3 regions of the Arthrobacter sp. PvP023 genome follow, and region 2 is predicted to be linked to each of the others. Evidence: riboswitches for the same ligand, from Rfam matches in the RefSeq annotation. Region 2 holds a riboswitch; each other region holds the start of a gene.

Region 1 (3,253 bases), 2.9 Mb from region 2:
ACCGCCGGCTGGTCTTCCAGCCATTCGGCCAGGCGAAGCGCGGAGGCCGAGGAATGGTTGACGCGCAGCGCCATGGTTTCCAGGCCCTTCGTCAGCACCCAGGCGTTGAAGGCGGACAGCGCGGGCCCCGTGTGGCGCATCAGCTGCTTGACCGGGCCTTCGATGAACTCCTTGGTGCCCAGGATGGCACCGCCGAGAACCCGCCCCTGGCCGTCGATGTGCTTGGTGCCGGAGTAGACCACCACATCCGCGCCGAGCTCCCCGCAGCGCTGCAGCAGGGGAGTGGCAAAGACATTGTCGACGACGACGGTCGCCCCTGCCGCGTGTGCCAGTTCGCTGACCGCGGCGATGTCCACGATTTCCTGCATGGGGTTCGACGGCGACTCAAAGAAGACCGCCGTCGTGGGCTCCGAAAGGGCGGCGCGCCACTGCTCCAGGTCCGGGCCGTCCACGAACACCGTTTCCACGCCCCACCGAGGCAGGATCTCGTTCAAAATCACAAAGCAGGAGCCGAACAGCGAGCGGGCGGCAACCACCCGGTCACCGGCAGCCAGCAGGGCGCCCAGTGCCGTGAAGACGGCGGACATGCCGGACGCCGTCGCAAAGCACGCCTCGGTGCCCTCGAGCAGCCGGAGCCGTTCCTGGAAGGTGGCCACGGAGGGGTTGCCGTACCGGGAGTACACAAACCGTTCGTCCTCGCCGGTGAATGCGCGCTCGGCGGCTGCCGCGGATTCGTAGACGAACCCTGAGTTGAGGAAGATCGGCTCGGCGGTCTCCTGGAAATTGGTGCGGTCAAGACCGCCGCGGACAGCCTGGGTGTCGGGGCTCCAGCCGGCGGCGTCGGGATTGAAGGTCACTTAGTTCTTTCCGAGGTTGGTGGGCAGGCCGCGGTTCTTCCAGCCGTTGACGGTGCGTTCGCCGAAACGGTCCGGTTCGCCTTCAAAGCCTTCGAGGACGTTGTAGGCGGTGAACCCGGCCCGCGTGGCGGCTATGGCGGCGGCGACGGACCGTACGCCGGAACGGCAGAGGAACACCAGTTCGACGCCGGAATCCTCTGGGGCCTGCTGCTTCAGCTGGTCGACAAAGTCCGGGTTGGGGATGCCGCCGGGGAAGGTCCACTGGATGAAGAGGGGATCGTTGTCCGTGGCTTTGGTGTCCGGGATGCCGATGTGCGCCCACTCGCCCTCGGTCCGGACATCCACCAGGACGGCGCCCTGTTCCAGTTTGGCCCAGGCGTCCTGCGGGCTCAGGTCTCCGGCGTAGCTCATGCGTGGCCCTCGAAGCCTTCGCCCGGGAAGTCGGCGTCGAACTCAAGTTCGTCCACTGCGGTTGCCACTGCAGCGTCGGAGCTGGCGACGGCCTCGGGCAGGATCACGGCCTGGGCCACGATCACGGTGGTGCCGTTGAAGGTTGCCGCCGGGCTCCCGTGCAGGACATAGCCGTCGGCCAGCGCCGCGGAGATGCGCTCGCAGAACGAGCGGTCGTCGGGGCCGGTGATTAGCCGGTAGGCCAGCCGTTCCTGCGGCAGTGCCCGGGCCGGTTGTTCCTGGCCGGCGGCAGCCGGTTCGGCTGCCGGGGCCAGCGGTGCGGGTGCGTCGGACACGACGGATCTCCTTCTCTCACGCTTGCAACTCGAATATCGATATGCCGAGTATTCACCTGAGGCACCCCGCCGTGGAAGGAGGGTTGCCGACCGGCCAGTCAGGGCTTGGCACCGGTTCTCATTACTCCCCAAAAACGTAACACTTACGACGGCGGCCCGCACCGCCGTCGTCGTCATCTTCCGTAACGGGAGCGCCCGCACCGCGGCCGCGCACCGGCGCCGCATCCGCCCCTGCGCGACCCCCGACTGCAGTTACAAAAGACCCCGCCGGGAGGATAATGACGGGAGATGAACCGCTGTAACGCCGGATGAAATCAGGCAGCCGTGAATGAATCGAATCGGAATACAGTCAGTCCCATGCTGCACTTCGGTTGGTTTGTGGGTCACGGTTTCGGTGTCCAGGGCTGGGGCACGCCCGGCTACGGCATCGGGTACGACTGGAAAAAACCCGCCCTGTACCAGCACGCCGTGCGGGAATTCGAGCGGGCCGGGCTGGACCTTTTCATCATCGAGGACTCCCTCACGGTGCCGGACACCTACGGCGGGAGCGCCGAGGTGTCGCTGGCGCAGGCATCCTTCGCACCCAAGCACGATCCGCTGGCCCTGGTGCCCTACCTGCTCTCCGTCACGGAACACCTGGGCATTGTTCCCACGGTGAGTGCGTCGTTCTATCCGCCGTTCACGGCGGCACGGCTGCTGGCCACCCTGCAGCATTTCTCCAACGGCCAGGTGGGCTGGAACGTGGTGACCTCCGGCAGCGACCTTGCCGCGCAGAACTACGGCCTGGACCAGCAGATCGAGCACGACCTCCGCTACGAGAAAGCGGAGGAATTCGTGGACGTGGTGCGCAAGCTCTGGCGCAGCTGGGAGCCGGACGCCATTGTGGAGGACGCGGACGCAGGCATCTTCGCGGACCACACGAAGGTCCACCCGATCAACCACGACGGCGAGTTCTTCAAGGTCCGTGGACCGCTGAACACCGCACCGATGCCCGAGGAACCGGTGCTGGTGCAGGCCGGGGCGTCACCGCGGGGCAAGGCCTTCGCGGGCGCCAACACGGATGTCGCGATTGCCCTGGCCAGGGGTGCGGACGGCATGAAGGCCTACCGTGATTCGATCCGGGCCGAGGCAGCCGCGGCAGGGCGGAACCCCGACGACGTCAAGGTGCTGTATGTCCTCAAGCCCGCCGTGGTGGGCTCCCGCGCCGAAGCGGACGAGCTCCGGGAGCAGCGCCGCCAGCTGAAGCGGCGCGACATCGACAGCCAGCTGAACTCCATCTCCTACCTCTCCGTGATCGACTTCAAACAGTTCGACCTTGACGCCCCGCTCCCCGAGCTCACCACGAACAGCAACCAGGGCACCCTGGACCATTTCGCCAAGGCGGGTCCTCCCGGGTCCACTCTGCGCCAGCTCCTGCAGGCCCGCAGCGGCGGCGCAGGGGACAGCATCATCGGCACGGCCGAGGAGATTGCCGACTACCTCGAAGAAACCGGTGTCCAGGTGGGCGGGGACGGCTTCCTGTTCTCAGGTTTCGTTGACCCGGCCACCGTTCACGGCGTGCTGGACCGGCTGGCCCCGGTGCTGCGGCGCCGCGGGCTGCTCCGGACAAGCTATGGCGACGGCGGCTTCCGCCGGAACCTGCTGGACTTC
Region 2 (3,253 bases):
CGCCAGATCCACGCCGGCCAGGAGCCGGACAGCGCCACCGGCGCCAGGGCCCTCCCCATTTACCAGACGACGTCGTTCGTGTTCCCTAGCGCCGAAAGCGCCGCCAACCGCTTCGCGCTGGCCGAACTGGCGCCCATCTATACCCGCATCGGCAATCCCACCCAGGACGCGGTGGAGCAGCGCGTGGCCAGCCTTGAATGCGGGCTGGCGGCGCTGCTGCTCAGCTCGGGACAGGCCGCCGAAACATTCGCCATCCTCAACGTCGCCGAAGCCGGCGATCACGTGGTGGCCAGCCCCAGCCTCTACGGCGGCACGTACAACCTGCTGGCCCACACCCTGAAGAAGTTCGGCATCTCCGTGACGTTCGTGGAGGACCCGGACAACCTCCAGCAGTGGAAGGACGCCGTCCGGCCGAACACCAAGCTCTTCTTCGGCGAGGTGGTGTCCAATCCGCGCCAGGACGTCCTGGACATCGAAGGCGTTTCCGGCGTCGCCCACGAGGCAGGGGTCCCGCTGATCGTGGACAACACACTGTCCACGCCGTACCTCATCCGGCCGCTGGAATGGGGCGCCGACATTGTGGTCCACTCGGCAACGAAGTACCTTGGCGGGCACGGCAGCGCCATCGCCGGCGTGATCGTGGACTCGGGCAACTTTGATTTCGGCAAGGACCCGGAGAAGTTCCCGGGCTTCAACATCCCGGACCCCACCTACAACGGGCTTGTCTACGCCAGGGACCTCGGCGCCGGGGGCGCCCTGGGCGCGAACCTTTCCTACATCCTCAAGGCCCGCGTCCAGCTGCTGCGGGACCTCGGCTCCGCGGTGTCCCCGTTCAACGCCTTCCTCATCGCCCAGGGCCTGGAAACCCTGAGCCTGCGCGTCGAGCGCCACGTGGCCAACGCGGTGAGTGTCGCCGAATGGCTGGAGGCAAGGGACGACGTCGAATCCGTTGCCTACGCGGGCCTGCCGTCCAGCCCCTGGTACGACCGCGGCCGCAAGTACGGACCCAAGGGCACCGGTGCGATCGTGTCCTTCAACATCGCCGGCGGGGCCGAGGCCGGCAAGCGGTTCGTGGACGCGCTGGAACTGCACTCCCACGTGGCGAACATCGGTGACGTGCGCTCCCTGGTCATCCACCCGGCGTCCACCACCCACAGCCAGCTGACAGCGGAACAGCAGGCCGTGGCGGGGGTCACGCCGGGCCTGGTCCGCCTCTCCGTGGGGCTGGAGCACATCGATGACATCATCGCCGACCTCGACGCCGGTTTCCGCGCCGCCAAGGGCGACTGAGCCGTATGGCTCCCGGCGCCTCGACGCCGGGAGTCATATTGCTGTCACATTCTTCGCCATTGCGGGGACGCATTTCGTAGACTCTTTACAGGTCATGAGTGCCAGCGACAGCCCCGGCTTGCTGGCCGGCAACCCTCCTTTCGCGGCGGGGTGCCCCGGGTGAAGACCTGGCCTGCCGGCCAGTTGGCGGCAGGCAAGCGCGAAGAAGAGGTCTTCAGATGACGATTGCCGTCACCCGCAGCGGTGTACCCGAAACAGCCAGCCACAGCCTGTCATCCAGTGACGTGAAAACCGCCGCAGTCAAAACCGCAGACGCTGTCCCCGACGGAACCGTCAAGTTCCAGGGCATCGGCGGGCTCGACCTTGAGGCGGGCGGCCACCTGCCGGACGTCACGCTCGCCTACGAGACCTGGGGCACGCTGAACGCGGACCGTTCCAACGCCGTGCTGGTGCAGCATGCCCTGACCGGCAGCACGCACGTTACCAGGGGAGCCAGCGACGAAGAAGGCTGGTGGGAGCAGCTTGCCGGGCCCGGCGCCCCGGTCGATACGGACAAGTACTTCGTGGTCAGCATCAACATCCTGGGCGGTTGCTACGGCTCCACCGGCCCTTCCACTCCCGCGCCGGATGGCAGGCCGTGGGGTTCGCGCTTCCCCCTGGTGACCCTGCGCGACACCACGGCGGCCGAGGCCCGGCTAGCGGACGCCCTTGGCATCGACAGCTGGTACGCCGTCCTGGGCGGATCCCTGGGCGGAGCCCGCGCCCTGGAATGGGCCGTGAGCTTCCCGGACCGGGTCCGGCGCTGCGCCGTCATTTCCATCGGGGCAAGCAGCACGGCCGAGCAGATCGCCTTTGCCCAGGCGCAGACCCTCGCGATCCGCCAGGACGTGAACTTCAACGACGGCGATTACTACGGCGGCCCGGAGCCTGAGGCCGGCCTGGCCCTGGCACGCAGGATTGCGCACATCACGTACCGTTCCGCAGACGAGCTGGAGGCCCGGTTCGGCCGGAGCGCCCAGGGCGGCGAAGCCCCGCTCCAGGCAGTGTCGCTGGGGGACCGCGGCCGCTACCAGGTGGAGAGCTACCTCGACCATCAGGGCACCAAGCTGGTCCGGCGCTTCGATGCCAACAGCTACATCGCCATCACGGAAGCGCTCATGAGCCACGACGTGGGCCGGGGGCGCGGCCCGCTCAAGGAGGCGCTGGCCCGGGCCACGGCTGAGTTCTTCATTGCCGCCGTCAATACGGACCGTCTGTATTTTCCGGCGCAGTCCCGCGAACTCGCGGCTGCACTCCCGGGCGACGTCCCGGTGCATGTCATCGAGGCGCCCATCGGCCACGACGGTTTCCTGACTGAAATCGGGCAGCTTAGCGCTCAGTTGCGGCAGAACTTTTTCGCCTAGCCCGCCGGCTCAATGTGCATTTATGCAGAGCTGTTCTGCAGAAAATGGCGTTGAGCCTGCGGCAATGTGAGCCCATACTCTAGGGGACCGGCGCGTTGGTGGTGCACATCACACGCGGCCGTAACGGAATGGTCCACATGGTGTCGACGGAGACGCCGAAGGAGTTCACAATGAGCACGCAAAACTCCGCCGCAAGGCGCGCAGATGAGACTGACGTCAAAGCCTCAGGGCTAAAGAAAGTGGTTACGGCCTCCATGGCCGGGACCGTCGTTGAGTGGTATGAGTTCTTCCTCTACGCTTCAGCGGCCACCCTGGTCTTTGGCAAGACATTTTTCCCTAACTCAGGCACGGAACTGGACGGCATCATTGCCGCCTTCCTCACCTACGCGGTTGGCTTCGTCGCCCGCCCCATCGGCGGCATCGTCTTCGGTCATTTCGGTGACAAATTCGGCCGGAAGCAGCTGCTCCAGCTCAGCATCATCCTGGTGGGCGTCTCCACGTTCCTGATGGGCTGCCTGCCCACCTTCCAACAGATCGGCTACTGGGCTCCGGCCCTGCTG
Region 3 (3,253 bases), 1.5 Mb from region 2:
CCTCCGCCGTCAACTGCGGCGTGGACGCCTGGGTGGCCGAAGGACACGCCGGCCCGTCCGGCGCGGCACGCCTGGCGTCCCTTCGGCGGCTGCTCGGCACCGACCCCCGGATGGAAGCGCAGGACGCCAAGGAACTCGGCATCGTTTCGTGACATCCCGGCCCGCCGGCTGCAGAGACGGTAGTTTGGAACCATGACCCAACCCGCTTCGAGCTACAACGATGACCTGCGCCTCGCCCATGTCCTGGCCGACTCTGTTGACTCCCAGACCATGAGCCGCTTCAAGGCGCTGGATCTTCAGATTGAAACCAAACCGGATCTTACGCCGGTAACGGATGCTGACAAGGCAGCTGAAGAGTCCATCCGCGGCCAGCTCTCCCGTTCCCGTCCGCGAGATGCCGTCCTCGGCGAAGAGTTCGGCAGTTCCGGACATGGTTCCCGCCGCTGGATCATCGATCCGATCGACGGCACCAAGAACTTCGTCCGCGGCGTGCCGGTGTGGGCCACCCTGATCGCCCTCGTGGATGAAGGTGAGCCGGTGGTCGGGCTGGTCAGCGCGCCGGCGCTGGGCAAGCGCTGGTGGGCGGCGAAAGGCGCAGGCGCCTACATGGGACGATCGCTTGCTGCCGCCACCCGCCTCAAGGTTTCGAACGTGTCCAAACTTTCCGACGCTTCCCTCTCCTATTCAAGCCTGGGCGGCTGGAAGGAACGGGGCAACCTGGACGAGTTCCTGGGACTCACTGAGGAAGTCTGGCGGACCCGCGCCTACGGTGACTTCTGGTCCTACTGCATGGTGGCCGAGGGGTCGGTGGACATCGCCTGCGAGCCGGAACTGAACCTCTACGACATGGCGGCGCTCGTGCCGATTGTCACCGAAGCCGGCGGACGCTTCACCTCGCTGGAAGGAGTGGACGGCCCCTTCGGCGGAAACGCCCTGGCCACCAATTCAATCCTTCATTCCGAGGTCCTCAAGCGGCTGAACCCGGAACTCGACGACCTCCTCTGACGCGCGACCCGGCCCGGTGCCCGGCCCGCCGCCAAGCGGTTCCGGACCGGGCGCATCACCCGCGGGCACATCAACCGGTTGCCGAATAAACGACGGCGGATTCCCTCCTTAGGGGGTGTCCGCCGTCGTTTTATTCGGCGCTATCCCCCTTCTTCCGACGCGCGTAACAAAGAGCTTAATAATTGCCGCGACTTTCCCGCTCCGCGGTGAATGTCCTAATCTCGAAACAGGTCACGAGTGCCAGCGCTAAACCCCGGTTTGCTGGCCGGCAACCCTCCATTCGCGGTGGGGTGCCCCGGGTGACGACCAGGCCGGTCCGGAACGGACCCGGCAAGCGCGGATCCCCGGAGTGCGGGGTCCCTTTACAGTGAGGTCCCCATGACTACTGCCACTTTCCCCGCAAACGCCGCAACCACGTCCGCTGCAGGCCGTCTGGACCCGCGGTTCACCGTCGCCCAGCGCCCCCTCTCAGCCGTTACCGGCGCAGAGATCCAGGCTCCGCTGATCCAGGGCGGGCACGTCCGTTACGCGAACCTGGACTACGGCGCATCGGCCCCGGCGCTGTCCGTTGTCTCGGCCTACCTCAACGAGATCCTGCCGTACTACGCCAGCGTGCACCGCGGCGCGGGCTATGCCTCGCAGATCAGCACGTCGGTGTACGAAAATGCCCGGGACATCGTCCGCGGGTTTGTGGGCGGCAGGGCAGACGATTCCGTCATCTTCACCCGGAACACCACGGACTCACTGAACCTGCTGGCCGGGTGCCTGCCGGTGTCCGACGGCCGCCACACCGGCGAAGTGCTGTACCTCGACATCGAACACCATGCCAACCTGCTCCCGTGGCAGGGTGTGCCGCACCGGAGTGTTGTTGCCGCTCCGACGCTCAGGGCCACCCTGGAGAACCTGCGGTCCGAGCTGCGGCGGGGTGACATCAGCCTGCTGGCCGTCACGGGCGCCTCCAACGTCACCGGCGAAATTCTTCCCGTCCGCGAGCTGGCCGCACTGGCTCACGAACACGGCGCAAGGATCGTTGTGGACGCGGCGCAGCTGGCCCCGCACCGCCGCATCGACATCGCCGCGGACGACGTCGACTACCTCGCCTTCTCAGGCCACAAGCTGTACGCGCCGTTTGGCAGCGGCGTCCTCGTGGGCCGGCCGGACTGGCTCGACGCCGGGACGCCCCACCTCGCAGGCGGCGGAGCCGTGCGTGAGGCCCGGCTGGACTCCGTCAGCTGGACTACAGGGCCGGCACGGCATGAAGGCGGCTCACCGAACGTCCTTGGGGCCGCCACCCTGGCCCGGGCCACCCAGGTCATCGGCGCCCTGGACCAGGACCTGTGGCACGCCCATGAGACGGCCATCCGGTCCTTCCTCGTCGAGGGACTGCGGAAGATCGACGGCGTCACTGTCCACCAGATCTTCAGCGACACCGACCAGGCCACGGACACCATCGGTGTGGTCAACTTCTCCGTCGCCGGCTACGACGCCGGCCTTGTGGCCGCCTATCTCTCCGCGGAGCACGGCGTAGGCCTGCGCGACGGCCGCTTTTGCGCCCACCCGCTGCTGAAGCGGCTGGGACTGCCGTCAGGCTCGCTGCGGGCAAGCTTCGGCGTCGGCTCCCGGCTGGAGGACGCCCAGCGCCTGCTCGCCGGGGTCGAGGAACTCCGCCGGACCGGCCTCGGCTGGGACTACGTGGTGGACTCGGGCCGCTGGGTGCCGGCCAACGACACGCGCAGTTATCCGGACTGGGCACCCAACACCCCCGGCACTGCCGGCGCGGCACCCTGCACCGAAGACTGAGGGTGCGGCGTGTGCGGTAAATTCGAGGGGTAAGAATTCCAGCCTGCCCGAAGGAGACTGCACGTGGCACGGGGAGGCCCCAAACTGCACCACCAGCGCCGGTACGAGCTCGGCCGGAGTTTCCAGGACGGCGGCGAACACTATGACCGGGTCCGTCCCGGCTATCCCGCCGATTCCGTGGACTGGCTGCTCCGAAGCGTCGGCGGGATAGGCGGCGCGTCCGGCGCCGCTGACATCGGCGCCGGGACGGGAAAGTACACCGCTTTGCTGGTGCAGCGCGGCCTGAATGTCACCGCAGTGGATCCCTCACCGGATATGCTCGCCCAACTCCGGCTGGCCCTTCCGGGGGTTCCTGCGACGGAGGGCACAGCGGAGTCCACCGGACTCCCGGACGCCGCGTTCGACGTCGTGACCGTTGCCCAGGCATGGCACTGGTGCGATCCCCGTT

Evidence for each region. A riboswitch is a leader RNA that binds a small molecule or an ion and turns the genes downstream of it on or off. The one in region 2 is predicted to bind S-adenosylmethionine.
Region 1: linked by a shared signal. The riboswitch ahead of JOE31_RS02990 (DUF1737 domain-containing protein) and the one ahead of JOE31_RS16195 (homoserine O-acetyltransferase) in region 2 are both predicted to bind S-adenosylmethionine.
Region 3: linked by a shared signal. The riboswitch ahead of JOE31_RS09480 (aminotransferase class V-fold PLP-dependent enzyme) and the one ahead of JOE31_RS16195 (homoserine O-acetyltransferase) in region 2 are both predicted to bind S-adenosylmethionine.

What each region holds. Positions count from the first base shown of each region.
Region 1 is NZ_JAFIBI010000001.1:639,081-642,333, forward strand. Features, by position in the region: gene JOE31_RS02980 (O-succinylhomoserine sulfhydrylase) at 1-857, opposite strand, end outside; gene JOE31_RS02985 (rhodanese-like domain-containing protein) at 858-1,268, opposite strand; gene JOE31_RS02990 (DUF1737 domain-containing protein) at 1,265-1,582, opposite strand; SAM riboswitch class IV at 1,617-1,729, opposite strand; gene JOE31_RS02995 (NtaA/DmoA family FMN-dependent monooxygenase) at 1,961-3,253, shown strand, end outside.
Region 2 is NZ_JAFIBI010000001.1:3,515,725-3,518,977, reverse strand. Features, by position in the region: gene JOE31_RS16200 (bifunctional o-acetylhomoserine/o-acetylserine sulfhydrylase) at 1-1,290, shown strand, start outside; SAM riboswitch class IV at 1,381-1,496, shown strand; gene JOE31_RS16195 (homoserine O-acetyltransferase) at 1,509-2,693, shown strand; gene JOE31_RS16190 (MFS transporter) at 2,864-3,253, shown strand, end outside.
Region 3 is NZ_JAFIBI010000001.1:2,063,596-2,066,848, reverse strand. Features, by position in the region: gene JOE31_RS09490 (ribosome small subunit-dependent GTPase A) at 1-152, shown strand, start outside; gene hisN (histidinol-phosphatase) at 193-1,005, shown strand; SAM riboswitch class IV at 1,235-1,348, shown strand; gene JOE31_RS09480 (aminotransferase class V-fold PLP-dependent enzyme) at 1,384-2,805, shown strand; gene JOE31_RS09475 (class I SAM-dependent methyltransferase) at 2,869-3,253, shown strand, end outside.